Regions from separate parts of the Synechococcus sp. TAK9802 genome, predicted to be linked through region 1. Evidence: predicted binding sites of a transcription regulator. Region 1 holds the regulator's gene; each other region holds the start of a gene.
The links. Region 1 encodes NtcA, which controls nitrogen genes in cyanobacteria. Its sites were predicted from a motif close to GTANCNNNNGNTAC; they were not measured.

Region 2: the regulator NtcA is predicted to act here: its motif matches at 3,535-3,548, upstream of urtA (urea ABC transporter substrate-binding protein).
Region 3: the regulator NtcA is predicted to act here: its motif matches at 3,739-3,752, upstream of SynTAK9802_RS02245 (DUF4278 domain-containing protein).
Region 4: the regulator NtcA is predicted to act here: its motif matches at 4,772-4,785, upstream of SynTAK9802_RS12165 (molybdenum cofactor guanylyltransferase).

What each region holds. Positions count from the first base shown of each region.
Region 1 is NZ_CP047937.1:243,496-251,035, forward strand. Features, by position in the region: gene SynTAK9802_RS01260 (resolvase) at 1-116, opposite strand, end outside; gene SynTAK9802_RS01265 (DUF3084 domain-containing protein) at 113-1,264, opposite strand; gene ntcA (global nitrogen regulator NtcA) at 1,292-2,008, opposite strand; gene rph (ribonuclease PH) at 2,067-2,810, opposite strand; gene SynTAK9802_RS01280 (cob(I)yrinic acid a,c-diamide adenosyltransferase) at 2,956-3,555, shown strand; gene dcd (dCTP deaminase) at 3,555-4,148, shown strand; gene thyX (FAD-dependent thymidylate synthase) at 4,159-4,881, opposite strand; gene SynTAK9802_RS01295 (thioredoxin domain-containing protein) at 4,926-5,501, opposite strand; gene SynTAK9802_RS12490 (hypothetical protein) at 5,565-6,068, shown strand; partial or broken gene SynTAK9802_RS12735 (transglycosylase SLT domain-containing protein) at 6,204-6,947, opposite strand; gene SynTAK9802_RS12500 (lipopolysaccharide assembly protein LapB) at 6,860-7,540, opposite strand, start outside.
Region 2 is NZ_CP047937.1:2,108,113-2,115,652, forward strand. Features, by position in the region: gene urtC (urea ABC transporter permease subunit UrtC) at 1-920, opposite strand, end outside; gene SynTAK9802_RS12055 (branched-chain amino acid ABC transporter permease) at 925-2,079, opposite strand; gene urtA (urea ABC transporter substrate-binding protein) at 2,173-3,465, opposite strand; gene ureG (urease accessory protein UreG) at 3,575-4,180, opposite strand; gene SynTAK9802_RS12070 (urease accessory protein UreF) at 4,180-4,851, opposite strand; gene ureE (urease accessory protein UreE) at 4,848-5,300, opposite strand; gene SynTAK9802_RS12080 (urease accessory protein UreD) at 5,406-6,341, shown strand; gene SynTAK9802_RS12085 (urease subunit gamma) at 6,360-6,662, shown strand; gene SynTAK9802_RS12090 (urease subunit beta) at 6,673-6,993, shown strand; gene ureC (urease subunit alpha) at 6,997-7,540, shown strand, end outside.
Region 3 is NZ_CP047937.1:407,037-414,576, forward strand. Features, by position in the region: partial or broken gene SynTAK9802_RS02230 (proton extrusion protein PcxA) at 1-280, opposite strand, end outside; gene pstS (phosphate ABC transporter substrate-binding protein PstS) at 886-1,860, shown strand; gene SynTAK9802_RS02240 (Crp/Fnr family transcriptional regulator) at 2,054-2,689, shown strand; gene SynTAK9802_RS02245 (DUF4278 domain-containing protein) at 3,558-3,659, opposite strand; gene SynTAK9802_RS02250 (hypothetical protein) at 5,067-5,261, shown strand; gene SynTAK9802_RS02255 (hypothetical protein) at 5,967-6,140, opposite strand; gene SynTAK9802_RS02260 (DUF3764 family protein) at 6,224-6,502, opposite strand; gene SynTAK9802_RS02265 (DUF3721 domain-containing protein) at 6,993-7,157, opposite strand.
Region 4 is NZ_CP047937.1:2,128,387-2,135,926, reverse strand. Features, by position in the region: gene SynTAK9802_RS12180 (nitrate reductase associated protein) at 254-721, shown strand; gene SynTAK9802_RS12175 (nitrate reductase) at 702-2,933, opposite strand; gene SynTAK9802_RS12170 (NarK family nitrate/nitrite MFS transporter) at 3,016-4,557, opposite strand; gene SynTAK9802_RS12165 (molybdenum cofactor guanylyltransferase) at 4,821-5,417, shown strand; gene moaA (GTP 3',8-cyclase MoaA) at 5,414-6,457, shown strand; gene SynTAK9802_RS12155 (redox protein) at 6,537-7,028, shown strand; gene SynTAK9802_RS12150 (transglutaminase family protein) at 7,016-7,540, opposite strand, start outside.

The sequences.
Region 1 (7,540 bases):
GGTTCGACGGCCTCCGGGGCCAGCACATGCCCTTCGCGCACGAGGCCGAGCTGAAGATCGGCCAGCACAAGACCACATTTGCAGCGGCCTGGATCGAGGACGGCCACCCGTTTCATGGGGAGGCCTGAATGGTGACGACGACAGGATCGGCACTGTCGCTGACCCCTGCGGAAATCACCTCCAAGACCACGCTTTGGCTGGGTCCTTTCATCAGGGTCTGGGCCAGTTGGGAGAGGGCTGATCCATCGAACTGAAGGCCTTCGCTCAGGGATCCCCGCCGCTGCACTTCGGCATAGGCCGAGGCCAGGAGCAGGTTCAATCGTGTGCGAATGCCCTCTGGAGTGCGTTCATCCGGTTGCAGTGTGGTGGTGGCCAGCAAGTCTCCGCGTTGGGTCACCGGCCGGTTCGGACGCACCTCGGGAAAGGCGTACACCGCTGTTTCACCTCGCAGCACATTGGTGGCTGAGCGCAGCGAGATCACCCAGGTCTCCGGTTTGCGGATGATGCTTTGCAGGCGTTCCACATCGCTGCGCGGAACGCGGATCAACTGGCGTTCGGGTGCTTCGCCAGGCCGCACTTTCCCGTAGGCGTTGAGATTGGCCTCCTGCAACAGCCTGTCGACAGCCTGTTTGGCCTGGTCCGGAGCATCCAGTCGAACCGTTGCTCTTGCCAAGGTCTGTCCGCTGCTGATCACCACAGATCCACGCCGCAAGGCGACCAGATTGCGTTCCAGTTCTTTGAGTTCCTGCTCACCGGCTCGGATGTGGCTGCGAACGCTGTTGAGTTCGGCTTCCGTGCGCTGGATGTCCGCATCGCGGGAGGTGATGTCCTGGCTGAGGCGTTCACGTTCGGCTTCGAGTTGGGCCAGCTCCTTCTGAAGAGGAGCCAGTTCGAGGCGCAGGGTGTTGGCCCGTTGCTGCGATTGCTCGAGCTCAATGGCGATCCGTTTGGTTTCTGTTTGGGTCTTGTCCCGTTCCCGCTCGGCTGCCTCCAGCTGCTGACGGCTGTCCTGGAGTTTCTCCTGCAGGGCATCCAGTTCAAACAGGCCCACCCGCAACTGCCGGCTCACCAGAAGCATCAGGCCAAGTGAGAGTGCGCTGATCAGGCTGCCGGTCAACACCGTGATCAAAACGGCGGTGCGCCGTGGGCGCATGCTGAACAAACTCAGTCGCGCTTTGCCGACGCGGCTGCCCAAGCGGTCGCCCAGGGTCGACAGCACGCCCCCGAGCAGCAACAGAACCAGGATCAGTGTCCAGCCGCTCATGGCTGCACAAGTCGGGCGATGGCAGGCCTAGCTGAAGCGTTTGGCCAGCGCGATCGGATCCAGAACCGTGATTTTCTTGCGGTCAATCTGAACCAGACCGGATTGACGCAAGTCTCCCAGCAGACGCGTGATTGTGACGCGTGTTGAGCCAATTGCTTCAGCGATGGCCTGATGGGACAGGCGCAGGTCGATGGTGATGCCCAGCTCATCTGCCACGCCGAAGTCCCTGCAAAGCACCAGCAGGAAGCTCACCAGCCGGGATGACATGTCCCGATGGGTGAGGGTTTCAATCATCGTCTCGGTCTGCAGAATCCGGCTGGAGAGACCCTGAAGCAAGCGCAGGCCAACGCTGGTGTCTGCTTCGATGGCGGCCTTCACGGAGGTCGCTGGTGCCGTCACCATTTCGACCCGAGTGAAGGCCACAGCGTGATAGAAGCGGTCGGACCGTTGACCTGTCAGCAGTGACAGCACCCCGAAGAGGCTGTTCTCGCGGAGCAGGGCCACGGTGATCTCTTCTCCCGATTCGTAGACGCGGGACAGACGAACGGCTCCCCGGCGGATCAGATACACCCGTTCTGCGGGATCTCCGGGGAAAAAGATGGTCTTGTTGCGATCCACCAGTTCACTGCTGGCGCCATCGAGATCTCTGATGATCTCCAGCAGGGAGCGGTTGGCGGGCTCTGCGCTGGGAGCTGGAGCCACCATCTGCGGGGCGTATCGGCTGAAACCTCGGCTACTGGTCATGACAACCCCCTGGTGTGGCGAAGTTACGGAGCCGGCGGTGGCCGCCATGTAGCGGTTATTACGTAACGCTGCTGTGCTCGTTGAAGGCCTGGCGTTGCGCCTGCATCAGGGATGTCAATCCCGGCTCTGCTAAATCCAGCAGCTCATTGAGTTGGCTGCGACTGAAGGGCGCACCCTCCGCAGTCCCCTGGATTTCCAGCAGACGGCCATCGCCGGACTGCACAACGTTCAGGTCCACCTCGGCTCGGCTGTCTTCGCTGTAGTCCAGATCCAGCAAGGCCTGGCCATCAACCAAGCCAACGGATACAGCCGCCACCTGATCGATCAGGGGTGATTGCTCCAGCACTCCCTGGTCCACCAGGGATCGGCAGGCTTGGTCCAGGGCGAGCCAAGCCCCGGTGATCGAGGCCGTCCGGGTGCCGGCGTCCGCTTGGATCACGTCGCAGTCGATCAGCAAGGTGCGCTCCCCTAGGCGCTCCATGTCGATCACGGCGCGCAGGCTTCGGCCGATCAGCCGCTGAATTTCCTGGGTGCGACCCGAGAGTTTCATCAGCTCCCGTGATTGCCGCTGTGGGGTGGATCCGGGCAGCAACCGGTATTCGGCGCTGAGCCATCCCAATCCTTCTCCCTCGCGCCAGCGGGGAACCTTGTCCTCCAAGCAAACGCTGCAGAGAACAGCGGTTCGGCCGGTGTGAACCACAAGGGAGCTCAAGGCAAACCCCATGGGATTCCAGGTCACCGAGAACGGTCGCAACTGCTGCGGGCGACGGCCATCAGTGCGTTGTTCAGGGGATTGGCTCATCGGTGGTGTGCAGTTCGTCAAGCCTCGCAGGCGGTTGGTTCTCGCCCTGTCCAAACACCATGGGTGGTGTCAATGCCCTTGTGGAATGTGATCTCGCCGCTACATTCAAGGTCTTGCCGGGGTCGCCCGGACAGATGCTTCCGTGATGACCACAAGCCTCGCCGACCCCCAATCCTTCCAAAATTCCCTGGATCGGGATCAGCAGGCCTTGCATCGGGCGGGCCTGAGGCCCTTGCCTGCCGTCACTGATCCGCCACCCCTACATCTGGCGGCTCCCGAAGGGCAGCTGCAAGTGCATACGGCGCCTTATCGAGGCAGTTTCGCCAGTGTTCTCAGCCAGGCCATGCGAGCTGCCGGCTTGGGCAGTCGTGTTCTGATCAGTCAGTTCCTCAAAGGGGGCGTGCAGCAGGGACCGGCCGGCCGGGTGCAGCTCTGTGGAGGCCTCGTCTGGCTGCGGCCGGAAGTGCCCCTCTGCCTCCCCTCTCCGGGGCATCCCGGCGGTGCCGAGGCGGTGGCTGAGGTTTGGTCCATCTGCCGCCAGCATCTGATCCAGGGAGATCTCGACCAGCTGGTATTGGATGAACTCGGCCTTGCCGTGGCCTTCGGATACCTGGATGAGGCGGACGTGATTGCAGCCCTTGAGCAGCGGCCCGCTTCGATGGATGTGATCATCACTGGACCTGCCATCCCCGCCGGTGTGGTGGAGATGGCAGATCAAGTCACGGAGTTGCGCCGAGGTTTCTGATGCTCAAGTGCGATCGCTGGATCACTGAACAGGCCGGGCAGGGAATGATCGAGCCATTCCAGAGCGGTTTGGTCCGTCACCTGGAGCCGGAGCAGAAGCTGCGGCCAGTTCTGAGTTTTGGTTGCTCCTCCTACGGCTACGACCTACGCCTTTCCCCCCAGGAATTTCTGATCTTCCGGCATGTTCCAGGCACGGTTATGAACCCCAAGCGGTTCAACCCGGCCAACCTGGAACCCACTCCCCTTCATGAGGATGAAGACGGGCGTTACTTCATTCTCCCGGCCCATTCCTATGGCCTCGGTGTGGCCCTGGAGAAGTTGCGGGTTCCCCCCAACATCACCGTGATCTGCTTGGGCAAGAGCACTTATGCCCGCCTTGGAATCATCGTGAACACCACCCCGGCAGAAGCGAGCTGGGAGGGTCACCTCACCCTTGAATTCAGCAACAGTTCCGGTGCTGACTGCCGTATCTATGCCGATGAGGGCATCTGTCAGCTGCTGTTTTTTGAGGGTGATCCCTGCTCGACCACCTATAGCGATCGACAAGGCAAGTACCAGCACCAACCGGAACGGGTGACGCTGGCCAAGGTTTAGTGCTCTCTGTTTAGGGGGCCAAACGCGCCCGGTGCAGCCTGCTTTTTTCGTACCAGGCTGCAAATTCAGGGGCCCACTCCACCATGTGGGGCCACATCAGATCACAGAGCTGGCGGATCTCCAGCTGGGCATCGAGCTTGGCCCGCAGATCCATGAAGTGCAGGAACGCCCGCAGGCTGAAGCTCACCACAAAATGCTGGCGGTAGTCGAAGGGAAGGATGCCGCGGGCGTGCTCCTCGGCGAAGCCCGCCCTGAGCAGATCCCTGTAGCGCTCGGCGGCGCTCCGGCAGAGATCAAGATCCTGTTGGCGTAGTGCTTCGGTGTAGGCGTATTTCTTGCCCTTCCGATCGCTGTACTCGCCGATGGGCCGCAGATAGAACACCTCTTCCAGCTCAAGGGCTCCATCCGCTGCACGGCAGATGCGTTCACCGGTGTAACGCATCGACTGCACATCGAAGCTCACCCCAACCCGGTGGGTGCGGGCCTGCTGCATCACCGAGTGCGGGAACCAGCCCACGTTCAGCACGATCTGCGCATGCTCCATCGGGCCGTAGTGGCCTCGTTCTCCAGACAGCAGGCGTTTCACACAGATCTCTCCAGCCCGCTGCTCATCGGGCCAGTTGGCACGATCTCCGGCCACGAATCCTTCGCTGTAGTCCTGATGCATGGCGGCGTATACGCATTGCTGCGGGTTCGGCGTAGCTGCGATCAGATCGACCCGAAAGCGGTCCATGGGAGCGTCAGAGTGACGAGTTGTGGTGATCATGGCGAGGCGTGTCAACCATGGCTGCGGGGCCCCGCGTTGGCTGGGCTCGAGGCCCCTGCCATCGCGTTGTTCGCGGAGGGGGGCGTCAGCAGCTGGCTGATGTTGCCGACGCCAGGCAAGGCCGGCAACGGCTGATTTTCAAGCAGTGCTGTGGTGAGTAGCTGGAGTTCCTCAGCGCTGCGCAAGCCGAGGGATCGCCCCTTGGCTTCCCCCTCAGCGTTGAACAGGTTCAACTGGGGAATGCCGTTGACGTCGTAGCGATCAACCAGATCTTGCCAACGGGGATTGTCGACGTTGACCAGAACAACATCGAGTCGATCGCGCGATTGCTTCTCCAAAGCCAGCATCGCAGGGGCCATCTCTCTGCAGACCTGGCACCAATCGGCGTAGAACTCGATCAGCGTTGGGCGTCCGTTGGTTAACGCTGTTTGTGGGTCGAGGGATCGTCTCGCCAGCTGCTCCATCGGGCTTTCGCTCTGAATGCCACCGCGTAGGACAACCAGGCCAATGGCCAGAGCCACCGCAATCAGCACCAGCACCCATCGCTGCGCTGTGCCCAGGGGCGAAGACTCCGGGGTGCCTGTCATCGCACGTCAACCGCAGCGATCACTCTGGCAGCACCTTTGAAAGGCCGCCGCTACCTTGACGCTATGCCAATTCTGCGACTGCTGAGCCTTCCGGTTCGGGCGCCGTTGCTGACGGTGCTGTTTCTCGTTGCGGTTGTGCTCGGCAACCATTGGCAAATTGTTCAGCCCTCCTTTACGTCTCTCTATGGCGTGAGTGCGGCCTGGTTCTGGGGTCTCGTGTTGCTGCAGACGCAGGTGGTTGTCGTCTTCTGCACCATGCCCGATCTGCTGTTGCGCCAGGTGTCGTTGCTGATGGCATCGAGCCGGGTGATGACGTTGGTGGTCACGCTGCTGTTGGTGATCACCGGTGGCATCTACCTGCTGAAGCTCAATGTGCTCACCGACGTGTTGATCTTGGCCTCAGCCGTGCTGTTGGCCAGGCTCGATCTCATCCGCATCGGTGTTCTGCCCGCCGCTGGGATCTGCCTGCTTCTGATGAGTTTGGTCGTGATCGCTGGCATCATCGCCGGCACGCTTCTGCCCCACCCCAGCGCCAGTCTCTTTGCAGAAGGGTTTATTGCCGCCTAGGTAGCCGAGCAGATTGTCCAGCACTTTCTTGGTGTAGAAGCGTGTTTCCGGGTAAGGAATGCGTTCAACCCAGAGCGCATCGTCGTCTTGATCCGTGGGTTGCATCCAAGAAGCCACAGCACCAGGCCCGGCGTTGTAGCTGGCAATGCTGCGGAAGGGGTCGTCCTCCCATTGCTCCAGCAGGTGGTTGATGTAGCGCGCGCCCAGTTCGAAGTTGTTGGCGGGATCTTTCAGCATTGGCGTGCTGGTCGGTGCGTCAGCCATCTCTGTGGCTGTGGAGGGCATCAATTGCATCACGCCTACGGCCCCAGCAGGGGAGACGACACCAGGAGCAAAGCGTGATTCCTGTTTGGCGATCGCTCGCAGCAGGTTGGCCTGAATACCTTCTTGCTCTGCTGCTGTCTTTATCTCAGCTTCGAAGAGGCGAGGGAATTGGCTGCGATGCAGGAGAGTCCGTTGATGGCAGCTCGGATCACGCCAGCGGAGGCTGAGCCACCAGAGCTGGTCCAGTCCCATCCAGGTGTCCCCGACGGCAAGGCGCAGCCTGCCTTCGGCGAGACGTTCTTCAGGTGGCGGCGGGACTGCAGGGTCTGCCTGGGCCTGCCAGGCCTCCCAGGCAGCGTGCACCTGGCCCAGGCGCCAAAGCTCGTTCACCAGGCGGTGATGGCTGTTGAGCGGTTGCCAGGCTGGCGGCTCCTGCTGCGGGTCTGGGGATCGCAACGCCAGGGGTTCGGCCACACCCAGGTGCTCCATGGCGCGCCAGCGGTAGTAGCCCCCGGGGAAGGCCCCGATCAGGCGGCGCCAGCTGCGTTCTGCCTTAGTCGTTTCGCCGAGTTGCTTGTGGCTAAGCCCCAACCAGAACAGCCGCCGCGTCTCCAACGGTGGAGGCAGGGGGCCATCTTTATCGGGGCGTTCCAGCAGGGCGCGGGCACGATCCCAATCTCCAGCCAGAAATGCCTCGCGGGCGAGGTCCCATTGGAGTTGCCAGATGTCGGGTCGTTGGGCCAGCGGCTCAGGGCGGCATCCGCCCCATCGCCGCCGGCGAGTCGCACGCGAGCTGCTGCAACAGCGGCTGAGCGCTCCTCAAGGGCAGCCGGAAGCGCATCCAGAACCCCAGGCTGGGCATCCAGCGGTTCACTCAAGATCCGTGCTGCTTCAAGGCTGGCGGGGTGGTTTGGGTGGTTCTGCGCCAGGGTCAGCAGCCGGGCTGTACCTGCATCAGGGTCGCCATGCAGCAGCAGGGAACGACCGATGGCCAGCTGGGTCTCAGGGGAGGCCTCAAGCTCCTGAAGACAGGTCACTGCGGTGTCGGCATGGCCTTGTTTTGCCAGTGCTTGCGCCAAGGTTTGGCGTTGGTCGGGTTGAGGTGCCTGCGCCCCCGTGGCCTCGCAGGCGTCACGCATCAGCCCAAGGGAGCCGGCTCGGCGCGCATTCCAACGGGCCAGGTGCAAGGCGCCTCGATGGCTTGCTAG
Region 2 (7,540 bases), 330 kb from region 1:
TTGGCGTAGTTGATGGCCACAGCGCCGAGGATGGCTCCCACGAGCGTGCCTCGACCACCCACCGCAACCCAGATCACCATCTCAATCGAAAAGGGAACGGTCATGTACTGCGGCGAAACGATGCCGGACTGAACGGTGTAGAGCGCACCACCGATGCCTGCCAAACCACCAGCGATGGCGAAGACGATCGTCTTGAACAGGGTGGGGTTGTAACCGGCAAAGCGCAGCCGGGGTTCGTCATCGCGAATGGCGATCAACACGTCTCCAAACCGGCCCCGCACCACCCAGCGCAGAAACAGCCAGGCCAGGATCACCACCACTGAGGTCAACCAGAAGAATCCCCGCTGCATCTCCGGGGAACCCACCATCTGGCCGAACAGCTGGGTCACATCGGTTTTAAGGCCGTTGGTGCCGTTGATCAGCTTCTGCTGGCCGTTGAAGAAATTGAAGAAAACAAGCAGAGCCGCCTGGGTGAGGATCGAGAAATAGACCCCCTTGATCCGGTTACGGAACACCAGGTTGCCGAGCACGGCAGCCAGCACGGCCGGAACCAGCCAAATCGCCACCAAGGTGAACAGCGGGGAATGGAACGGCTCCCAGAAGGCGGGCAACCGATCCACGCCATACAGGCTGAAGAACTCGGGAATGCCATTGGGCAGATCACCCGAGCTGTTGAGCTGCAGGTACATCGCCACGGCGTAACCGCCGAGGGCAAAAAAGATGCCCTGGCCAAGGCTGAGCAACCCGGTGAAGCCCCAGATCAAATCGATACCCAGGGCAACGATCGCCAATGAAAGGAAGCGACCCAACAGATTCAGCCGAAACACCGGCAAAACAGCGGGCGCGGCAACGATGGCCGCAACGATCACCACCCAAAGGATGATCAAAGGCCAACGGCGTTGTTGAAAGGCTTGGAACATCAGATCAGGCCTCCACCATGCGTCCTTTTTGCGGGAACAGACCCGCGGGACGGAATTGAAGGAACACCACGATCAGAGCGAACACCATCACCTGGGCCATGCTCGTGGTGGCGAAGAAATTCACCGCGCCGGCCAGGGGAGCTGGCATGTCAGGCCAGATCGTCAGCAGACGTCCAGCACCGATCAAGTCGGTGAGCAGGCCAATGGCAAAGGACGCGAGCACTGTGCCCAAGAGGTTTCCGACGCCACCGAGCACCACCACCATGAAGCAGCCCACGATGTAGGAGCCGCCCACGTTGGGGCCCACCGAACCCAGCAGGGAAACAGCAACCCCCGCCACACCGGCCAAACCGGAGCCGATGCCAAAGGTGAGCACATCAACGGTGTCGGTGGGGATGCCAAGGCAATCACTCATCGAACGGTTCTGGGTCACAGCACGAATGCGCATGCCCCACACGCTTTTGTTGAGGAACCACGTCACCCCAACCACCGCAACGATGGTGATCACGATGATCACCAGGCGCGGCACGGGAAAGGTGATGTCCATGAATTCGATCCCGCCGCGCATCCATTTGGGTGCCGTCACATCCACATTGCGGGAGGTGGCCCTGGCGATGCGGCTGATTTGTGAGGCCAGGCCACCGGCCAGCAGCACACCACCCAGGGCTGAAACAGCCCAACTCCCCGCACGCACCAAACGAGCCCGAGGCCCCGAAAGAAGCGAGGAGGGAAGCAGCAGCGGCAGGCCAAAGCCCAGCACCAGCGCAAGGATCAGGCCGGCGGCGTGGGCCAGGGCAACACTCCGCACGAACTGCTGAAGAATCAAGCTGACGCCCCAGGTCGCGAGCAGGGTCTCCAGCGGGTTGCCGTAGAGCCGGCGAATCACGGTACGTTCCAGCAGGATGCCGACCACACCGCTGACGATGAAAGCCAGGGGAAGCGCCACCAGCACGTAGGCGTTGTAAACCGGCTGCAGCGCAGGCAGCTTGAAGATCAGCTGCACCACGTAGGTGGTGTAGGCCCCAAGCATGATCAGCTCACCATGGGCGAGGTTGATCACGCCCATGAGGCCGAAGACAATGGCCAGTCCGAGGGCGGCCATCAGCAGCACCGAGCCGATGGCAACACCGTTGAACAGGCTTTCGAGAAGCAGTTGCACGGACGTGTGAAACGAAGCGTTCAATGAAACGACGAAAGGAGGAGCCCGTGACCGGGCTCCTCCCTGAAGAGCAATCAGGCTGTGATCAGAAGATCAGAGCTTGTACTTCTCACCCTTGGCGGCGTCGGTCCAGTCGCAAGCGAAGCCCTTGGAGCTGGGCTCGAACTGGTTCCAGGCCTGAGGAGCCACGGGGCCATCGGTGGATTCGAGGATCTCGAACTGACCGTCAGCAGTGATCTGGCCGATGCGCACGGTCTGAGAGAGGTGGTGGTTGGGCATCACCTTCACAGGTCCCTGAGGAGCGTCAAACTCGATGCCGACCAGGGCCTCACGCACCTTGTCGTCGTCGAAGCTGTTGGCCTTCTCGACAGCCTTCTTCCACAGGTAGACCATGTTGTAGGCCGACTCCTGAGGGTCAGCGACCTGGCGGTCGGCGCCGTACTTGGCCTTGAAGTCAGCAGCGAACTTCTTGGATGCCGGGGTGTCGATCGACATCATGTAGTTCCAAGCGCCGTAGTGGCCCTCAAGGAACTCAGAACCGATGGTGCTGATCTCCTCTTCCGCGATGGAGTAGCTCATCACGTAGTAGCCGTTATCGGGGGTGATGCCGGCGTCCTGGATCTGCTTGAAGAAGGCGACGTTCTGGTCACCATTCAGGGTGTTGATGATCACACCACCGTCAGGCAGGGCCTTCTTGATCTTGGCGATGATCGGAGCAACCTCGGTGTTGCCCAGGGGCAGGTAGTCCTCACCGACCACTTCGCCACCCAGGGACTTGAGCTGTTCCTTGGTGATGGTGTTGGAGGTGCGGGGGAAGACGTAGTCCGAACCCACGAGGAAGAAGGGCTTGCCAGCGGCAGGCGACTTCTCATACATGAACTTGGTGGCAGGCTCCGACTGCTGGTTCGGAGTGGCACCGGTGTAGAAGATGTTGTTGGAACACTCCTGACCCTCGTACTGAATCGGGTAGTAGAGGAAAGCGTTCTTCGACTCGTACACAGGCAGCATCGCCTTGCGGCTGGCGGAGGTCCAGCCACCGAAGACCACGGGCACCTGGTCCTGGTCGATCAGCTTCTTGGACTTCTCAGCGAAGGTGGGCCAATCGGAGGCACCGTCCTCGACGATGTACTCGATCTTGTACTTCTTGCCATCAACTTCAACGCCACCGGAGGCATTGATCTCATCGATCGCCATTTTCTCGGTGTCCACCAGAGTGGACTCGGAGATGGCCATGGTGCCGGTCAGCGAGTGCAGGATGCCGACGGTGACGCTGTCGTCGTAGTCAACGTTGGCAGCCTTGTCACCGCCACCGCATGCGGTCACGGCAAGGCCCAGCGATGCCGCGGCCATGCCGGCGAACAGACGCTTAGAGAGAGAAGAGCTCATGGTGTTCCAAAACAGGAATGTGCCTGACGGCAGCTGATGGAACGTACGGATCAGCGCGTCCTGGCTTTGGTATCAAGAAGAACTAAATGACGAGCCCAGCAGCAGCGGATCAACGATTCGGTAGCTGTTGCAACAGGAACCCCACCACCTGCTCCAGGCCTTCGCCGCTGTGGAGATTGGTGAAACACCAAGGCCGGTCTCCCCGCATCCGCCGGGTGTCCTGTTCCATCACTGAAAGATCGGCACCAACCTGGGGAGCCAGATCAATCTTGTTGATCACCAGTAGGTCAGAGCGGGTGATGCCAGGCCCTCCTTTACGGGGGATCTTGTCGCCGGCCGCCACATCAATCACGTAGATGCATAGATCCACCAGTTCCGGACTGAAGCTCGCCGCCAGGTTGTCGCCGCCGCTCTCAACCAGAACAAGATCGAGATTCGGAAACTGCGTCTCCAGCTCCGCCACGGCAGCTCGGTTGATCGAGCAGTCTTCACGGATCGCTGTGTGAGGGCAACCACCGGTCTCCACGCCACGGATCCGCTCTGGATCCAGGGCACCCGCACGGGTGAGGAACTGGGCATCCTCCTGGGTGTAGATGTCATTGGTGACCACCGCGAGCTGGAGCTCGTCGCGCAAGCGGCGACAGAGGGCCTCCACCAGTGCGGTCTTGCCGGATCCCACAGGGCCCGCCACCCCCAGGCGCAGTTTGCTGCTCATCAGCTTCGAAACAGGCGTGAATACAGCTCAGCATGGGCAAGCTGCGCCATGCCCGCACCCACACCGCTGCTCCAGAGCTGCTGGGGATCGGCCGCCTGGAGCTGCTGCGCTTGGGAGGCAATAAGCGGCAGCAGCCGCTGTTGCAGCACCTGCGCTCGGGAGGGACCCAACGGCAGCAGCCGCACCGAGGCACTGAGCTGATTGGCAACCCAGCCGTAGAGGTACCCCTCCACCATGTCTCCCCCTGAAACCGACAAGCGCACAGCGGCCCAGGCCCAGGCCGCTGGCCAGCTCAGGGCCACGGGTTCAGGCAGGTCGTGCCCCATGTCCGTCATCAACTGCAGCAGCGACATCCCCATCTGACGCTGCTGGGCTCGCAACTCCGCGGCCTCGCGGGTGGCCAACAGCCAACCATCAAGATCGATCAGGCGCCCCTTGGCCGCCGCATCGGCCTGGGTGGACCACCCCACCAAAGCCTCCGCCAGAGGCCTTAATGCCGCGGCTTCCAGCCGCACCGCGCCCCGTTGCAGTTCAGCCTCCAACCAACCCTGGATGCCCTGCTCATCGGCGATGGAGCCCGCCTGAATCAACACCTCCAGCCCCTCTGAATAGCTGAAGGCACCCACGGGCAGGGCAGGGCTGACCAGTTGCAGCAACGCAAGGGACGTCATCCGTGCTGATGGCCTCCATAGGCACCGCCTTCGGGGGCAAACGGCTGCAGACAGCGGCTGACCGTCAATCCACGGCCTTCCAGCATCGTGGCGAGAACGGAATCCTCCGGCAGCAACAGCTCCTGCTCATGCAGCTCCAGGGCGACATGGCGATTGCCCAGGTGATAAGCCGCCTGCAACAGCTCCAGGGGATGCAATCCCTGCACCCGCAGCAACGCCTCCGGCGCTGCCGTCACCTCCACAACGGTCGAACCGGACTGATCCCCCAACAAGTCACCGGGCTGGAGAGAACCCTCACGGGGCAACTGCAAAAGCACCGGACGACCGCAGGAGGTGGTGCGACGGCCCCGCAGCACCGTGCGCTCTTCGGCCGTTAACGGCAACTGCAGAGTGGCCGTGGCACTGCTGTTCTGCAGACGCTGCTCCAACACGACCACCGCATCCGTCACCAGCAGCTCCTCTCCAGTTCAAAAACAAAAGCGTGCCGATCAATCAGCAGCGCTTTGGTGTGCATTGCTACAAAGTTGAAGCCGGTGGCGGCGGAGCGTGAGGCCATGCAACGTCTCGATCCCTGGCACGGCCGCTGCGACCTGCAGTTTCATGCCACCAACGGCAGCACCAAACACCAGGGGGGCTGCACGGCTCCGTTCAAGCTGCTTCGCAGTGAACGCGGTGAAGACGGACGCTGCGAGCTGCCGGTGCTGCACACCGCCGGAGGCCTGGTGGGCGGCGATCAACTCAGCCTGGACTTCAAGCTTGAGGCCAACAGCCGCGGCCTGATCACCAGCGTGGCGGCGCAGAAGGTTTACGGATCGATCGGCCGCAGCCGCCTGCAACCCGAGGGCTGCTTTGCCCATCAACAGGTGCGCTGCTCACTGGCCAGCGGCAGTGACTTCGAATGGCTGCCGCAGGAACTGGTGCTGTACGCCGATGCCCTGTTCGAGCAGCAGCTGACGGTGACCCTGCCCCAGGACGCCTCCTTTCTCAGCGCAGAGATCGTGCGCTTGGGCCGAACCGCCGCCGGCGAAACCCTGCAGCAGGGACGGTGGCGCTCGAGCCTCACCATTCAGCGCCTCGCAGGCAACCGCTCAACCTGGGAGCTGGCGGATCGGGTGGAGCTCGGCGGCGCCAGCCTGGACAGCCCGCATGGGTTGGGAGGCGCGCCGGTGTTCGGAACACTGGTTTGGGCCGCACCGATGGCGATGGGTGCCGAAACAACAGCATCACTGCTGGAGGGAGCGCGGGCCGACCGCGAAGGCCTGACGGGCACGATGCGCTGCGGCGCTCTGAATCAGGGCTTGATCGCCCGCTATTCCGGCGAGTCCAGCCGTGATGCCCGCTTCTGGTTCAGCCGGATCTGGGAGCGAACGCGAACGATCCGGGGGCTGACACGGCCTCGCATTCCCAGGGTCTGGCCCCTGCAGGAACAGCCTCTGCGCCGACAAACGTCCATTGTGAACGCTTTCGAGGCTGCAGCGGAGACACACTGAAGAAGACCGAGCTTCGCCATGCATCTCAGTCCCCAGGAAAAGGACAAGCTCCTGATCGTGACCGCAGCACTGCTTGCTGAGCGGCGCTTGAACCGTGGCCTGAAGCTCAACCACCCCGAAGCGGTGGCCTGGCTCAGTTTTCTGGTGCTGGAAGGCGCCCGTGACGGCAAGAGCGTGGCGGAGCTGATGCAGGAAGGCACCACCTGGCTGCGTCAGGACCAGGTGATGGAGGGCGTGCCCGAGCTCGTCCATGAGGTGCAGATCGAGGCCGTCTTTCCCGATGGCACCAAACTCGTCACCCTGCACGACCCGATTCGCTGAGGCAGAACCCATGGCACCTCTCATCCCAGGCGAACTGCTCCCCGAACCGGGTGAACTGGAGCTGAATGCAGGCCGGCCCGTCACCACACTGAGCGTCTCCAACAGCGGCGACCGGCCGGTGCAGGTGGGCTCCCATTTCCATTTCGCCGAAGCCAACGCCGCCCTGCAGTTCGACCGGGCCGCAGCCCGCGGTCAACGGCTCGACATCCCCGCCGGCACCGCCATCCGCTTTGAACCCGGCGACAGCCGCGACGTGAACCTGATTCCTCTCGCCGGTGCGCGACGCGTCATCGGCTTCAACGGCCAGATCAACGGACCCCTCGACGCCTGACCCATGCCCTACCGCATCTCCCGCCAGGCCTACGCCGAGACCTACGGACCCACCACCGGCGACAGAGTTCGCCTGGCCGACACCGATCTGATTCTGGAAGTCGAAAAGGATTACACCGTCTACGGCGATGAGGTGAAGTTCGGCGGCGGCAAGGTGATCCGCGACGGCATGGGCCAATCCCAGACCCCTCGAGCCGAGGGCGCCGTCGACACGGTGATCACCAATGCCCTGATCCTCGACTGGTGGGGCATCGTCAAAGCCGATGTCGGCCTCAAGGATGGCCGCATCGTTGGCATCGGCAAAGCCGGCAACCCCGACACCCAGGAAGGGGTGACGATCGTGGTGGGCCCAGGCACCGAAGCCATCGCTGGGGAGGGCCACATCCTCACGGCCGGTGGCATCGACACCCACATCCACTTCATCTGCCCCCAGCAGATCGAAACGGCCCTGGCCAGCGGCGTTACCACCCTGATGGGCGGCGGCACCGGACCGGCAACAGGCACCAATGCCACCACCTGCACCCCCGGCGCCTTCCACATCGGACGGA
Region 3 (7,540 bases), 160 kb from region 1:
TCCAATACTTGAAGATCGTCGCCAACACCACCGGGAATGTCGCGATGAAGAGGTTGACGAAACTTTGGCTGGAGGGAAGACCGAAATGCTCGGCAACCCCTTCCAGCAAGACCTGCCAACCTTCCGGGCTGTGGTATCCGACGAAGATGTCGGTGAACAGGATGATGGCGAAGGCCTTGGCGGAATCACTCAGCCCGTAAACCGCCTCATCAACAAATCCACGCAGAACACGCAGTTCATCACGGCTCAGAAAACACACCATGGCGAAAGCGATCAGGCCCACCACTTCCGCCGACACTACCTTCACATCATCGAACTTCAATATCGCGGCAAGTTTCCATACACGTCTCAGTCTGAATGAAGAGCTGGGCTCCGCATGAATCATATCAACGGATTACGGTCTGCTCTGTCTGAGTCTGGATGAAATCCAGCTATCACCTGAGCTCTCGATGGCGATGATGGATGCCATCGGGGCTCGCTACCGCTAAGCAGAGCAGCTTTTGCCCCTGCTGGGTCTTCGTCGAATCGAGGATCGCGTCAGGGGATTTATAGAGCTGATTGCCCAGGACTATGGGATGCCCTGCGAGGATGGTCTTCGCTTGAGCCGGCGCCTAATTCATCAAGATAGTACCAGTGCCTTGAGCACCAACGTGTCACGGCTACGCGAGTTTTTGGCTTGCTTCGTGAAGAGGACTGGTTGAAATTTGATGCCCAGTGTCATCTAGTTCTGATACATCTTCCTGCGAATAAGTAAGTCAATCAGGACTGTTTGGCTGATTTAACGCATTTTTATTCAAAGCTTAATTCTCGTTAAGCGCCGCATAACGACATTCACCGTGTTCATCAACTATACGTGAGGTGCATCAGCCTTCTCTTCCGGTTGTGATTCGCACTGCACAAAAAGCTCTCCTGCTTTCCTCCGCCCTGGCCCTTGTGGTTGGAGTACCTGCTTCAGCTGCTGAAAGGCTGAATGGCGCTGGCGCCTCCTTCCCGGCCAAGATCTACCAGCGTTGGTTCGCCGACCTGGCCAAGGCTGGCGGCCCTCAGGTCAACTACCAGGCCGTGGGTTCCGGTTCCGGCCGTAAAGCCTTCATCGACCAGACCGTGAACTTCGGTGCATCGGATGATCCGATGAAGAAGAAGGACATGGCCAAGGTCACCCGTGGTGTGGTTCAGATCCCGATGGTGGGTGGCACCATCGCCTTCGGCTACAACAAGCCCGGTTGCAACCTGAAGCTCACCCAGGAGCAGGCCGTCAAGGTCGCCATGGGCATGATCAAGGACTGGAAGGAGCTCGGCTGCAAGCCCGGCACCCTCACCTGGGTGCACCGTTCCGATGGCTCTGGCACCACCAAGGCCTTCACCAACTCCATGCAGGCCTTCTCCAAGACCTGGACCCTCGGCACCGGTAAGTCCGTGAAGTGGCCCGCTGGCGTTGGCGCCAAGGGCAACTCCGGTGTGGCTGGCCTGATCCAGAACCGTGAAGGCGCGATCGGTTATGTGAACCAGTCGTACATCAAGGGCAAGGTGGTTGCCGCCGCTCTCCAGAACAAGTCCGGTGAGTTCCTCAAGCCCTCTGTGGCTGCGGGTGCCAAGGCCCTCAATGGCATCAGCCTGGACAAGGACCTGGCTGGCAAGAACCCCAACCCCACCGCCAAGGGCGCATACCCCATCGCAACCCTCACCTGGGTTCTGGCGTACAAAACCGGCAACGGAGACAATGCCAAGGTGGTTCAGGACGCCTTCAACTACATGTTGAGCGACGCTGCTCAGAACAAGGCCCCTTCTCTGGGCTTCGTTCCCCTCAAGGGCGACATCCTGGCCAAGTCCAAGGCCGCTGTCAACAAGATCGGCAAGTGATCTTGGCTTGAATTGGTTTTTCAAAACCAAACATCAACGGGCCCCTCGGGGCCCTTTTTTTATGGGCTGAATGAATCAAATGGCGATCAGTGTTAGAGCCTTCTTAACCGAATCTCTCCCGAATCTCTCCCAGCTCTTTGTTGGGAATCGATGTTGTCCCTAATACAGTTTTTCTGGATTCACGGGATTCCAAATGCTTGCCACTCCGTCGGTTGATCTGAGTTCAACAGCTCTGGGCTTCAAGGCGTTTCTTGAAAGCAGCTACGACAATCGCAATGTTGTTCATGTCACCGCGGGAAGTTTCGTTCCTCTGCTGAAGAACAGTGTTTGGTTTGTGGTGCGCGGCATGGTGAAGCTCGGGGCGCTGTCGGTGCATGGCGACGAGCTGGTGCTTGGCCTGGTGGGTCCCAACGAACCCTTCGGTGCCGCATTCACCAATGTGGAGGCCTATGAGGCTGTAGCGCTCACCGATTGCGATCTGCTCTGCTGCAATCTGGCGGAGTTCGAGCAGTCTCCTCAGTTAGCGCTTGGTTTGGCCAAGGCCATGGCCGCCCGCTACCGCCAGGCGGAGTCGCTCCTGGCCCTGCTGGGGCTGCGTCGCGTCGAAGAACGGGTGCGGGGCTTTTTGGAGCTGCTCGCCAAGGACTTTGGCGAACCCTGTGAGGCCGGTTTGCGGCTCAACCTTCGCTTGACCCATCAGGAGATCGCCAGTGCCCTGAGCACCACACGGGTGACCGTGACCCGCGTGTTGGGGCAGTTGCGGGATGAAGGCTGGCTTCAGATTGATGCCTCCAGGCATCTGGTGGTGACTGGCACCGGTCGCCGTTGAAGGCAAAAAAAAGAGCCGGCAAAACCGCCGGCTCAAACCCTGAAGTGTTCGAGTTCAGGTGGAGGTTCCGCTGATGCTGTCGCTGATGGCGTTTGTGTTGTTGGTGTGCTGGCGGCAACCGGCGTGGAGGCTGGAGCTGTTTTGTGCTGGGGTTGAAGGTTTGTCTCAGCTCGCCTCCCTGTAGGCGATGTGAAACCTCCTCTTAATTCACTTGTGAATTGCTTCGCCAATGCATTTCAACGGCGTATGCCGAGGCCGCGGTGGGAGTTGTATCCGATGCCGGTCATGTGATCGAGCTAGCGGATGGCACTCACCACGGCGCCAGCGTCCTTCTGCTGCGTCGCCTGACAAGCTTTTCGCGTTGTTCCACAGCATCCGCCGCCGAGTCATCGACTCAGGCGGGCGGTGCGGTAATCACTAAACGCTCGTAGACACATTCCCTACGGCAACCAATTTTTCTTTTTTAGTTTTTACCCCGTTGATAAGGAGAGGGATGGCAGCAGCCAAAACTCCCATTGAGAGGCTGGAGTTCGGTCTTCGGTGGGAGGCTTGTCGGCTTGCCTGCTTCTCGTCCATTGGTCACAGCAAGAAAGTTGCCGTCTTGAGCGCAAAACTACAAAAGCTTGAGGAAGACCTACGCAAGGAGAGCTACCAGTTCAGCGATGAAGGTCAGACGGCTTTCCAGTAGTCGCTAATCAGTCAGCAATCTGAGCCAGCTCAATGAAGCCGCTTTCCGAGCCAGCCTAAGGAGATGTCGGTGTTCCCCTTCGTGTTTAGCCCATCTCCTTCTGCCACGTCGGCGCTGACTCGTAGGCAAAAAGAAACCCCCGCCGAGGGCAGGGGCTTGGGATCTTCTGATAAGCCTTGATCACTTGGCGTATGAAACGCCGCGGTAGGTCAGAGCAGGCTTGTAGGAAGCGCCAGCCACTTTCTGCTGGTCGTACTTCTGGCCGCGATAGGTCAGGGTCATTTGTGGTTCCTCAGAAATCCAGGTCCCCGTTCCTTGCCCTGGTGATCTGCGCCTCGCAGGAGCGAGGTGAACGTTGTTGGTAGCGGTTGCTACAGGCCCTTCATAGGGGCAGCGTCAACCCCTCTGTCGTTCAGATGGATACACAGCACTTTTTGGCTGGATTCAGCTCAGTGCCCTCATCCAATTCCAGGCAAGCGGAGCCCCGAGCAATTGAAGCTCCGCTGCACCGCCAGCTCTGCCAGTTGCGGTGCAATTCCGTCGTAACCGCATTGACTTCAACTAAATCGCATGACTTACTACGGAATCGCAGACAGGGTGATCCGCTGCAGCTCTATAGAGCAGATCACCTGAGCCAAGCCCACCACCCTCTCGTGGGGACGTGTCTCTATTGAGGTCATAGCTCTGATGGTCTGGGCTTTGCCATAGCCAGACAGGAGTTCAGTCCACGAGTTCAGTGTCTTTGCGGACAAACCAGTCGTTCTCATCCGCAAATCTCTTATCGATACGGCGCCGAGTCTCAACAACGTGTCGGCGTTGTGCCCACAATTCGCCAACGAACTTTGCGAGTCGTTCCCGGTGACCCACAGATTGCATGGGCACCAAGGGATTTTGCTCCGTTATTTCGGGATATCCAGAGGTCATCTAAATCGGGATGGTTGAATTTCAACCCTTAGCTAGATCTTTGGTTTATGGCCATTACTTAAAAAGAAACCCCGGAGGTGTCTCCGAGGTCGCTAATCCTTTCGGTTGATCCCCATCACCCGACCGGACTGGACAAAACTAGCCTCGTTGGACTCAGAAGTGCCAACAAATCCATATTCCGGACATAGTGCGGTGAAGTTCTGTACCGACTCTTAAGACACCAAATGTGGGGCTAGGCAGTGGCTAAGAGCTGGGCCATATTGTCAGTTCCCCCATCACCTGGCCCGATGTGCGCGTCACACCGGGTTTTTTTATGCCTTGAAGCACTAGTGGTAGTGCTTTTGAGGCATTTTGAAGCTTGAAGCTGCAGGCAGCGCCACTTGGTCTGTGGATAACGCGAGCCAAAAAGAAACCCCCGCCGAAGGCAGGGGCTCCAAAACGTCTCTCGGGAGTGTGACCTTGTTTCCACCCCGTGAGGCGTTTTTCCTCACATATTCACTATCTCTACCCAACTGGCACTGTGACAGTTGTTGGTGGACGGCTTGTCGCTTGTCCTTAGTCAGTTTCTTGAGCTCAGCCATCTCCATGACTCCTCCAGTGGCTGGTTTCGTGCTTCTTCCAGCTACTAACGGGGCCTCGGCTGAGAACGGGGCCTCATCCCATTTCCAGACAGGGTGATCCGGCCAGCCGTCGGAACAGATCACCCGAGCCAAGACCGTCGTTCCCTCGCCGATCTCGTCTCATCTGCACCACTGGCCACGGATCATGAATCGCGACTACATCAACTGGCTGGAGACGCTGCCCTGCAACCAGCGCGCGCCGAAGATCAACACATGGATGGGTGGCTGGGCGCCACTGCCTGAAGAGATTGATTTGAGTTCTTACTCGGATTGGCAGGATCGCGAGAATCAACGCAATCCCAGTGGTCTGATGGCCCGTCTGTGGCGCTTGATCAGGTGAGGTACGGGAAGCCGATCGGCGGTTCCGAGCAACGCGTCCGTAGACCTTTCAAAGATTTTGTTCGGTTATGACAATTGATCTGACAGGCGGCGCCCCAATAGGTTCAGTCATCTCGGAAGGCAAGCATGCTCCTTTTCGTGCTCTCGCCTGTCCATTAAACGTAATAACTACGGTCTCAGGAGAATCCCCTCTGGATTCAGCTCAAAGCCGCCGAGCACGTCGCGCTTAAAAATCCACTCAGGTAGCAGCACTTTCTGAGTGAATGAAGCACATAAAAAAGGCGGGTCGTGCATTACCCGCCTATGAATTTCTCCAGCCGAGCAGTCTGGAGAATGCACAACAGTGCGTTAAGAAAATCTAAAGACATGCGTCGTATGTCCGTGGATGCCTTGAGTGCATTAGGGACTTTTACTTACTTTCTTCTGTTGTGTTTGGGTGGTGTCTCGCCTGTGGCGTTGGGTCAAGCGCTGAATAAAAAAAGAGGCGGGCCCCTCAGCCTCACCTCCCATGCTTGACGCATTTAAGGCACCACTGCCTCTCGTTCACATTGGCGGGTCAGGTGCCGTCATGTGGCCTTCTGTACACCTATTGAGCATTAAGACTCATTGATCCTGATTAAGGGCTGGTTAAAGAGTGGGCCTGACGCGAGCACCACTGCCACGTCTTGGGAGATGGAATGCGCGGGTTCCATCGCCCGCGTCTCCCTCAAGCTTCAACTTCAGTCTTTTCGTCAGCCTTCCGAGGAGCCTCTGTGGAGGTTTGCTCGGCTGTTTCGGCGTTGTGGTGGCAAGCGTTGGCGACGTTGGCGAAGGCAGCCATGACCATGATCGCGATGATCACGGTGCCACCGAAGAAGGCAATGTTCGGATGACGGTTCAAGAGAGGCAGGCCTAAGAGTCCGCTGACCCTATCGGCTCAATTCAGACTCTGGGGACTATGTGGGTCACGAGGTCGGCGTTGGGTCAAGCAAGCCAACGTGTGATCACGGTGCCTTCATAGACATGACCAGAAGCTTCAACAATCGGCTTGGTCTCTGGGTTCGTGAAGATGTTGTAGAGGACGTCCTCGGGTCCTTGAAACATCACTGTCGCTCTTTTGGGGTCGTCCTTGCAGACACCAATGAAGAAGGTCTTGACTCCCATCTCGGCAAACATCGCTTGCTGTTCAGGAGCATTCATATGCGCGCGATATTCCTCAAACGTGTTGCTGAGCTTGAAGTCCAGAACAGTTGTCTCAGTCATGGTTTGAGTGGTTCTAGTTCGCAATAGGATTGTTTTAACCAGCTTCGGAAGCCCAGCCCATCTCCTTCTGCAACGTGGAAGGTCTAGACGCCGAAGAAATTCAGGACTGCTTCTAAGCCTACAAGCCCTAAGAGGAAGGTGCCCGCAAGCAAGGCAAAGTCTTTTTTTGATCTAGCCATGGTTGCAACGATTGTCCCCGCGAATGCCATAAGCAGAAACCTAAAGACAATCGGAAGACTCAGTATTGCGTTCCATGTAGTTCCCGAATGAGTTATGTAAACCCGCTGCAGTGCAGTCACTTAACTGCTTGATACCAACTTTGAGTTACTTAATACTCCTCAAGGAATGTAATTCCGATGACATTGAGGGCTGCTTTGGCGTCAACTCGCCTCAGGAACCCAGCCCATCTCCTTCTGCCACGACGGAGCCCAGAGCTTGTACTTCTTCTTCGTGGGCTCGCCTCACGGGCGTGGCCTACTACGCGGGTGAATTAGTTGTGCCCCTTGTGGCCAGCTTGCTCGTGCTTTTCGCAAACCATCCACATCTCACCCATCTGGTGAGCACCTGTACAACCAAATTCAGGAGCAGCCGCCTCAGCCTCAGCTTGCGTTTTGAACATCGCCTTCTTGGGCTGCTCCTTATTGGAATCACCCATGGAGCACCCTGCGGTAATCATCAAGATGGAGCCGACAAGGAGAAGAACTCGTTTCATGTATCAAGTGCTACGAGAACCCAGTATGCATCCGATTCACGACTTCGTCAGTGAAGTGACCTATGGGAACGGCAGTCACATTGTTATTAGCGGATAGGTGAGGCATGAAATCTTGAGTTCACTCCCATGAAGATGATAGTACTGACTTGGTTCTTTGAGGTGGGTTATTCGACGCCCAAATGGAAGCCGAACCATTCACAGCAGTAGCCAAGTTTTAGAACCAATACGGCTATGACAACAAGGGCAGCTGAAATAAAACTAATTCCTAGAGAGACTTTGTGACGCTTCTCTTCCTGGGCCGATCGGGTCGTCTCGCGAATGTATTG
Region 4 (7,540 bases), 310 kb from region 1:
CAGTATGGAAAAAATTGGTGTGAACGACTACTAAACGGGTTGAATTGTGTAGCGGAATTAACAGTTTCTATGGGATCAAAGCCCTGCATGGGCTGCTGTTGGAGTGCATCAGCCGTGACCCATCCATGGGACATTCCCAGCAGCATTCCGAGGGAGAGGGCGAAGCGCACAGACCAACATTTGTATCGGATTAAACATCTCTGTTTCCGTGGGCTTCCGTTGTCATCATTGACACCGATCAAGGCTTTGGTTGATGTCCAGCTGCCGTAATTCCGCCAGCCATTGCTTTGCCTTTGAACAGGACTTCATCGGCAACTGGCGCTGCATTCCTCTGTGTGTGCGACGCAAATTGGATCTGTGTGGGGTGAAGTTGAAGCTCAACCACTGGCTTGAACTTTCCCAGGAGCAACGTCAAGCTCTGGTGGATTGGCCGGATGGGGCCGATGCTCTCGAGCAGCTTCGCCAACACCTGCGCGATTGCACGCGTTCCATGGCCGATGGCATGGCCAAGGATCTGCCACCGGTGAGTGGTGCCCCCTGGCAACAGCAGGGGGAGCTGCCCGCTGTGGTGCAGGAGGCGGCCACAGTGCGGGGTGTGGCGCTGACCCTGGAGCAGTGGACCCAGCTCAGTGAGCTGGATCGCTTTGCCTTGTGCAAGTTGGTTCGGCCTGGGCACGACCACCACAACCTTGAGGCAGCCTTCAGCGAAGTGCTGGTGTGAGCAGCCGGCGCAGGGCCTCCAATCGTCCTTTCTGCTGTTCAACGGGCTTCACCACCGAGACGGCGGGAGCCACGATCACCGCGCAGGCCTTGAGTTCAGGCTGCTTCGACACAGGGCAGGCCTCGTCGTGCATGAGGGTGTTGGCTTCGCAGGCCTTCTCCTGGGTGAATCCCCAGTGCATTGGCAGGAAGACCGACCCACGCCGGATGCGATCGGTGACTTTCACCGTGGCGGTGAGGTGGCCGCGGCGTGAGCTGATCGCCGCCAGTTCACCGTTGCGCAGTTTCAACTCCTGCGCGTCACCGGAGTGAATCTCCAGCAGCGGCTCGGGATGCTGTTTCATCAGCCGTTCCACCTTGCCGGTTCGGGTCATCGTGTGCCACTGGCCCAGGTAGCGACCCACCGTCAGCACCAGCGGATAGGTGTCGCAGGGGGGTTCCGCCAGTCCCAGCGGTTGATCGGTGCTGAAGCGGGCGCGTTTGTTGGGGGTGGCGAATTGATGGTCTTCGTAGAGGCGTTTGGCTTCTGTGGTGGGGGTGCTGCCGCTGGGATAGGGCCATTGCTGCGGTCCTTCGCCTTCCAGCAGTTCATGGCTGAGGCCGCTCACATCGCAAAGCCTGCCCTGGGTGAGAGCCGTGAATTCGGCGTACACCTCAGCTGCTGATTCGAAGTTGAACTGTTCGCTGTAACCCAGGCGCCGGCCCACCTCGGCAAACACCTCCCAGTCGGGACGGCTCTCGCCGAAACGACGCCGGTAGGCCGGGCAGTAGGTGACCCGCCGTTCGGAATTGGTCATAGCGCCGGCCTTCTCGCTCCACTGGGCTGCGGGCAACAGCAGATGGGCGTAGTGGGACGTTTCCGAGTCGGCGTAGGCCTCGCTCACCACCACCAACGGGCACTTCTGCATGGCTGACTTCACCCGGTCGAGATCCGGGAGGCTCACCAGGGGGTTGGTGGCGGCCACCCACCACAGATCCAGCGCCTCCTGTTCCATGGCTTCGATCTGCTGCCAGGCTGCCAATCCGGGCTTGGCGTTGATTCGTCCTGCCGGCAGCTGCCAGGCCTGCTCCACTTCGGCGCGGTGTTCGGCGTTGGCCACCAGGCGGTAGCCCGGCAGTAGGTGGGCCAGGCCTCCGGCTTCACGTCCGCCCATGGCGTTGGGTTGGCCGGTGAGGGAAAACGGGCCCGCTCCTTGCTTGCCGATCTGGCCGGTGAGCAGATGCAGATTGATCAACCCCTGCACCACGGCCGTTCCTTCACGGCGTTGGTTCACCCCCATCGACCAGAGGCTGAGCACCTTCTCGCGCCGGTGGAACAGAGCCGCCACCTCCCGCAGGCGTTTTTCGGGGATGTTGCAGAACAGGGCCACCCGCCTTGGGGTCCATCGGGCGGCGACGTCAAAAAAGGCGTCGTAATTCTCGGTGTGGTCGTCGATGAAGGCCGGATCCTGGCCGTTTTCGCGCAGCACCAGGTGGGCAATGCCGTGCAGCAGGGCCAGGTCGCTGCCCGGTGCAATCGGTAAGTGGATATCGGCGGCTTTGGCGGTGTCGGTGCGGCGTGGATCCACCACCACGATCTTGACGCTGCCGGGGTTTTTGCGTTTTCGCTTCAGCAGCCGCTGGAACAGCACCGGGTGGCATTCGGCCGTGTTGGTGCCGATTAGAAACGCCACTGTGCAGTGGTCGAGGTCCTCATAGCTGCAGGGCGGACCATCGGAGCCCAGGCTGCGGGTGTAGCCCGCCACCGCTGAGCTCATGCACAGCCGTGAATTGGCGTCGAAATTGTTGGTGCCCAGGGCGCCTTTGAGCAGCTTCTGGGCGAGGTAGTAATCCTCGGTGTGGAATTGACCGGAGCCGTACATGGCGATGCCATCGGCGTTGCCGCGCCGGGCCACGCTCGCCTGGATTTGGCACGTGATTTTGTTGAGAGCGTCGTCCCAGCTGATCGGCGCGAAGTCGTCCTCAAGGGTCTGGCGGAACAGGGGTTGGCGCAGGCGGCCTGGGGCCAGGGTTTCGCCGACGGTGGCGCCCTTGATGCAGACCTGGCCAAGGCTTGAGGGGTGTTCGCGGTCGCCGCGGGCGGTCCACATCGGGTTGCCCTCAGCATCCCGTTTCACGGCCTCACCCTTCACGGCAGGAGGCAAGAGCTCCAGGCCACAACCCACGCCGCAGTAGGGGCACTGGCTGCGCACGCTGCGGGGAGAGTTGGTCATGCAGGAACCAAAAAAAGAACAAAACCCGGAGCCGAAGCTCCGGGTCGTTGTGCAGCGACAGGGTGCTGCGGAGGGAGATGGATCAGGCGGTTTCGCCTTCGTGCAGGTCTGCGAAGGACCCCTTGGGCTCCTTCAGGAAGAAGAAGCAGAAGAAGGCCACGATCAGACCGGCCACACCCAGGATCTGGAAGAAGGCGCTGTTGGAAGCCGCGATTACCTCGGGGGTGGGTTCGCCGCCGCCGCCCATCCACATCGGCAGGAGGCTGAAGATGGTCAGGTAGGTCACAGCACCAACGTTGCCGTAGGCACCCACCAGGCCGGCCACCTGGCCGGTGACGCGACGCTTGACCAGGGGCACCAGCGCGAAGGTGGCGCCTTCACCGGACTGCACGAAGAACGAAGCGAGCATGGTGATTACCACGGCAACGGCGATGCCGGTGGTGCCGGTGAAGGTGCCGGGCTTGATCATGCTCATCACCAGGTAGCCCACGCCGAGACCGGCAGTGAGGAAGCCCATGGTGTTCTTGCGGCTGCCGACGCGGTCGGAGATCAGACCGCCAGCAGGGCGGGCGACCAGGTTCACGAAAGCGAAGCAGGACGCCAGGATTCCGGCGGTGGCCTTCGGCAGATCGAAGGTGGTTTCAAAGAAGGTGGGCAGCATCGAAACCACGGCCAGTTCAGAGCCGAAGTTCACGATGTAGGTGAGCTCGAGGATCGCCACCTGGCGGAACTCGTAGCGGTCTTCCTTGGGATAAACCTTGTTGCCGAGGATCAGGTCGCGGTTGGTGCGAATGATTCCCCAGGTCTGGAAGGCAAACCAGACGGCAACGGCACCGAGGGCCAGCGGGTAGGTGCTTGGAGTGAGGAAGCCCACCTTGCCAAGACGCCAGCAGAGCACGCAGAGGATGGCTGCGAACGGCACGTTCATGCCCAGCAGACCCCAGAAGTCGCGCATGGAGGTGACTTCCAGACCTGCAGTTTTCTCAGGGCGCTGATACGTCTTGCCAGGGGGGGTGTCGGTGACGTTGAAGAAGTAGAAGAGGCCGTAAGCGGCGGAGACGATGCCTGTCAGGGCGATGGCACCGCGCCAGTTCAGAACAGCGCCGGTGGGCAGTTCGAAGCCGCCGGAGAAGGAGAGGAAGCCAGCGAGGGCCACCATGGTGAGGGCGGAGAAGGCGGAGCCGAAGTTGCCCCAGCCGCCATAGATGCCTTCAGCCAGGCCGATTTCCTTGGGCGGGAACCACTCGGCCACCATGCGGATGCCGATCACGAAGCCGGCGCCAACGATGGAGAGCAGCAGACGGGCCACCACCAGCTGGTTGAAGTCCTGAGCGGACGCAAACAGCAGGCAGGGAATCGCCGAGAACACCAGGATCGAGGAGTAGGTGATCCGGGGTCCGAATTTGTCCAGGAGCATGCCGATCAGCACGCGCGCCGGAATGGTGAGGGCCACGTTGCAGATGGCCACTGTGCGGATCTGACCAACGGTCAGACCCAGGTCCGCTTTCACGGTGGTGGCCAGAGGGGCCAGGTTGAACCAGACCACGAAGGTCAGGAAGAAGGCGATCCAGGTCAGGTGAAGGGTTCGGTACCTGCCCTGGAATGACCAAAGGTCGCCAAGCATTGAGGAGAAGAGAAGGAACCTCGGGCTTCAATAAGGAAAGGTGCCCGGGGATGGCAAAACGGTCGAAAAGAGAATCCGTTTGACCCGCGCAGTTAATCAATTCGCCGGCCCCTTGTTTGGTCAGATTGGTTACCGATTTTTGTTTTTGTGTTTCCGAGCAAACATCAATGAGGCTGATTGATCGGATCAGATGATCTTGTGCCGCAGCGGTTTGGTAGCGGTTGCAACTTTTGTGGGTTGTTGGACTTCGCTGGTGCAGATTGTTGGTCGACGATGTGAATCAAGGCTTGCGGGTTTGTGTGCTCAGTGGTGGAAGCAGCCGTCGCATGGGGCGTGACAAGGCCCTCTTGCCGCATCCCTCCGGTGGTGTCTGGCTCACGGCCCTGGTTGACCAGCTGTTGCCGCTCGGTCATCCGGTGCAGGTGTTGAGTCGTCATCCCGTGCACGCAGAGTTGCTGGCCCACCGGCCCGGATGTTCCGTGGTTCTGGAGCCCCCTCCCTGGAATGGCCCCCTGCAGGCGCTGGCCAGGCTGATGCCGTCTCAGTCTGGGGAGGCCTTGTTGGTGCTGCCGGTGGACATGCCCCGTTTGCGCACTGCCGTTGTCCAGCAGCTGATCGCAGCCTGGAATCGTGCCCCGGAGCAGGCAGCGGTGGCCCATGACGGGCAACGGCTGCAGCCGTTGCTGGCGGTGATCCCCTCCGGTTCTCCCTTCCGCTCCTGCCTTGATCAGCAACTGCAACGCGGAGAGTTGCGCTGGATGGATTGGTTGACCTGCGTTCCCCATCAGGCGGTGCGCTTGCCTGCAGAGGCGTTGGTGAATGCCAACTGCCCTGCAGATCTGGCAGCGTTGGAGGGATGAGCACGTCGCTGCCGCTTGCAGACCGCCTCAACCGGCCCATCGGGGTGCTGCGGTTGTCGCTCACGGCCCGTTGCAATCTCGCCTGTCCGTACTGCTGTCCGGATGTGGAGGAGCCCTCTGGCCTGCTCACCCTTGAGCAGCAGATTCGCGTGATTCGTGTGGCCACGCGCCTGGGGGTACGAACGTTGCGGCTCACCGGTGGAGAGCCGTTGTTGAGCCGGCGCTTGTTGCCGTTGTTGGAGGCGGTGGCCCAGGCCCGGCGGGATCGTTCGGATCCGATCGCTGGTTTGCAGGCCGTGGCGCTCACCAGCAACGGGGTGCTGTTGTCGGAACCGATGGCGCGGGCGTTGCGTGCCGCAGGGCTGGATCGCATCACCATCAGCCTGGATGCGGCGGAAGGGGAGGCAGCGGCGCGCATGGCTGGTCTTCAGGGTGGTGCCGTGGCTGGAGACCGCCTGGTGCGCCAGGTGCAGGACGGCATCGCGGCGGCCTGCGCCGCTGGCTTTGATCCCTCATGCGGCGAGCTCAAGCTCAATGCGGTGATCCAACGGGGGATCAATGACGATCAGCTGTTGCCCTTGGCCGGTCTGGCTCGGCAGCAGGGGATGGAGCTGCGTTTGATCGAATACATGGATGTGGGCAACCGCAACCAGTGGACGCTGGATCAGGTGCTGCCGGCGGCGCAGATGGTGGAGCACATTCATGCCCGTTGGCCCCTACAGCCTTTGGGTCGCCCGCGGGGTGGGACGGCCCGGCGTTGGCGTTATGGCGATGGCGCCGGTTCCATCGGTGTGATCGCCTCCATCAGTGAGCCGTTCTGCGGGGATTGCAACCGCTTGCGTGTCACCGCCGATGGGCAGGCGTTCACCTGCTTGTTTTCTGCTGAAGGCACCGATCTCAAGCCCGCGCTCGCCTCGGAGCGTCAGCTTGAGCAGGCCATGCGCCAGCTCTGGCAGCGGCGTCAAGACCGCTACAGCGAGGAGCGTGATCCAGCCGCCGTTGCGTCAACCCATGCGGAAATGGCGTATCTGGGGGGCTGAACCGTCGTGGTCGTCACCGTTTTTACGAGATGCCCTCGGTACAACGGGGCAGCTGAAGGATCCCGCAGGATCCATCGACATGTTTGAACTGCTGGCCTACGAGCGCTTCCGCGACACTCCGTCGGTTCGTTTTTTCGACGTCACCGTGAACACCTCGAACGCGCGCGACCTGGTGATTCACAGCGGCCCCGCCGTGTCCCCCCCCAACGATCCGGAGAGTGGAGCCTGGCAGTTCTATCTGCATCCTCATCAGGAAGATAATCTGCTTGCGGCCAGTGGCGGCAGAACCTTCTTCCTGGTGAATCTGGCCTGGGAACAGCCGTTCCACATTGTTCGGCTCGAGAGCGGTGGTGACATCCTTCGCATCCCTCCTGGCACTTTCCACCGCTCGATCTCCGATCCCGATGGTTCCGTCGTTCTGAACCAGGCGGTTCGTGAGGAGGGTGCTTCTCTTGTGCGGGAATTCCGCGTCTACAACAGCGCCGAGATCCCGGCCTTGATGGCAGCCACCCACAGCTCGGCGCCGAAGCCCCAGTTGCACGGAGTGGAACCGTTGCTTCAGGCGGCCTGAACCAGGTTGCGTGAGGGGGTTTCCGTTGCGGAGGCCTCCTCGCTGATCTGAATCTGCCAGTTCAGTTCACTGTTTGTTCCCGAGGGACCGCTGAAGCTGCCGCTCACGGCTGCGGTGAGTTCTGGCTTGGAGGAGGTGGCCAGCACCACATAGCGCTCGTTGACTTCCATCCCGGCACTGGGGTCAAAGCCCCGCCAGCCCGCCCCCGGCAGGTAAACCTCCGTCCAGGCATGCAGGTCGTACTCCTTTGGGGGAGGTTCCTGCAGTTGATAGCCGCTCACGAAGCGGGCCGGAAGACCCACCACGCGGCAGCAGGCCACCATCAGCATGGCCAGATCACGGCAGGAGCCGATCCGTTCGCGCAGGGTTCGGCCCGCCGGCCAGGCGGGTCCCACATGGCGTTGGGTGTATTTCACCCGCTCTTGAATCAGTTCAATCAGTTGCTTCAGAAAGGCCAGGGTCTGCTGGTTGCTGCCCATCAGGGCTTCCTGGGTGAGGTCGATGGCCGAGGG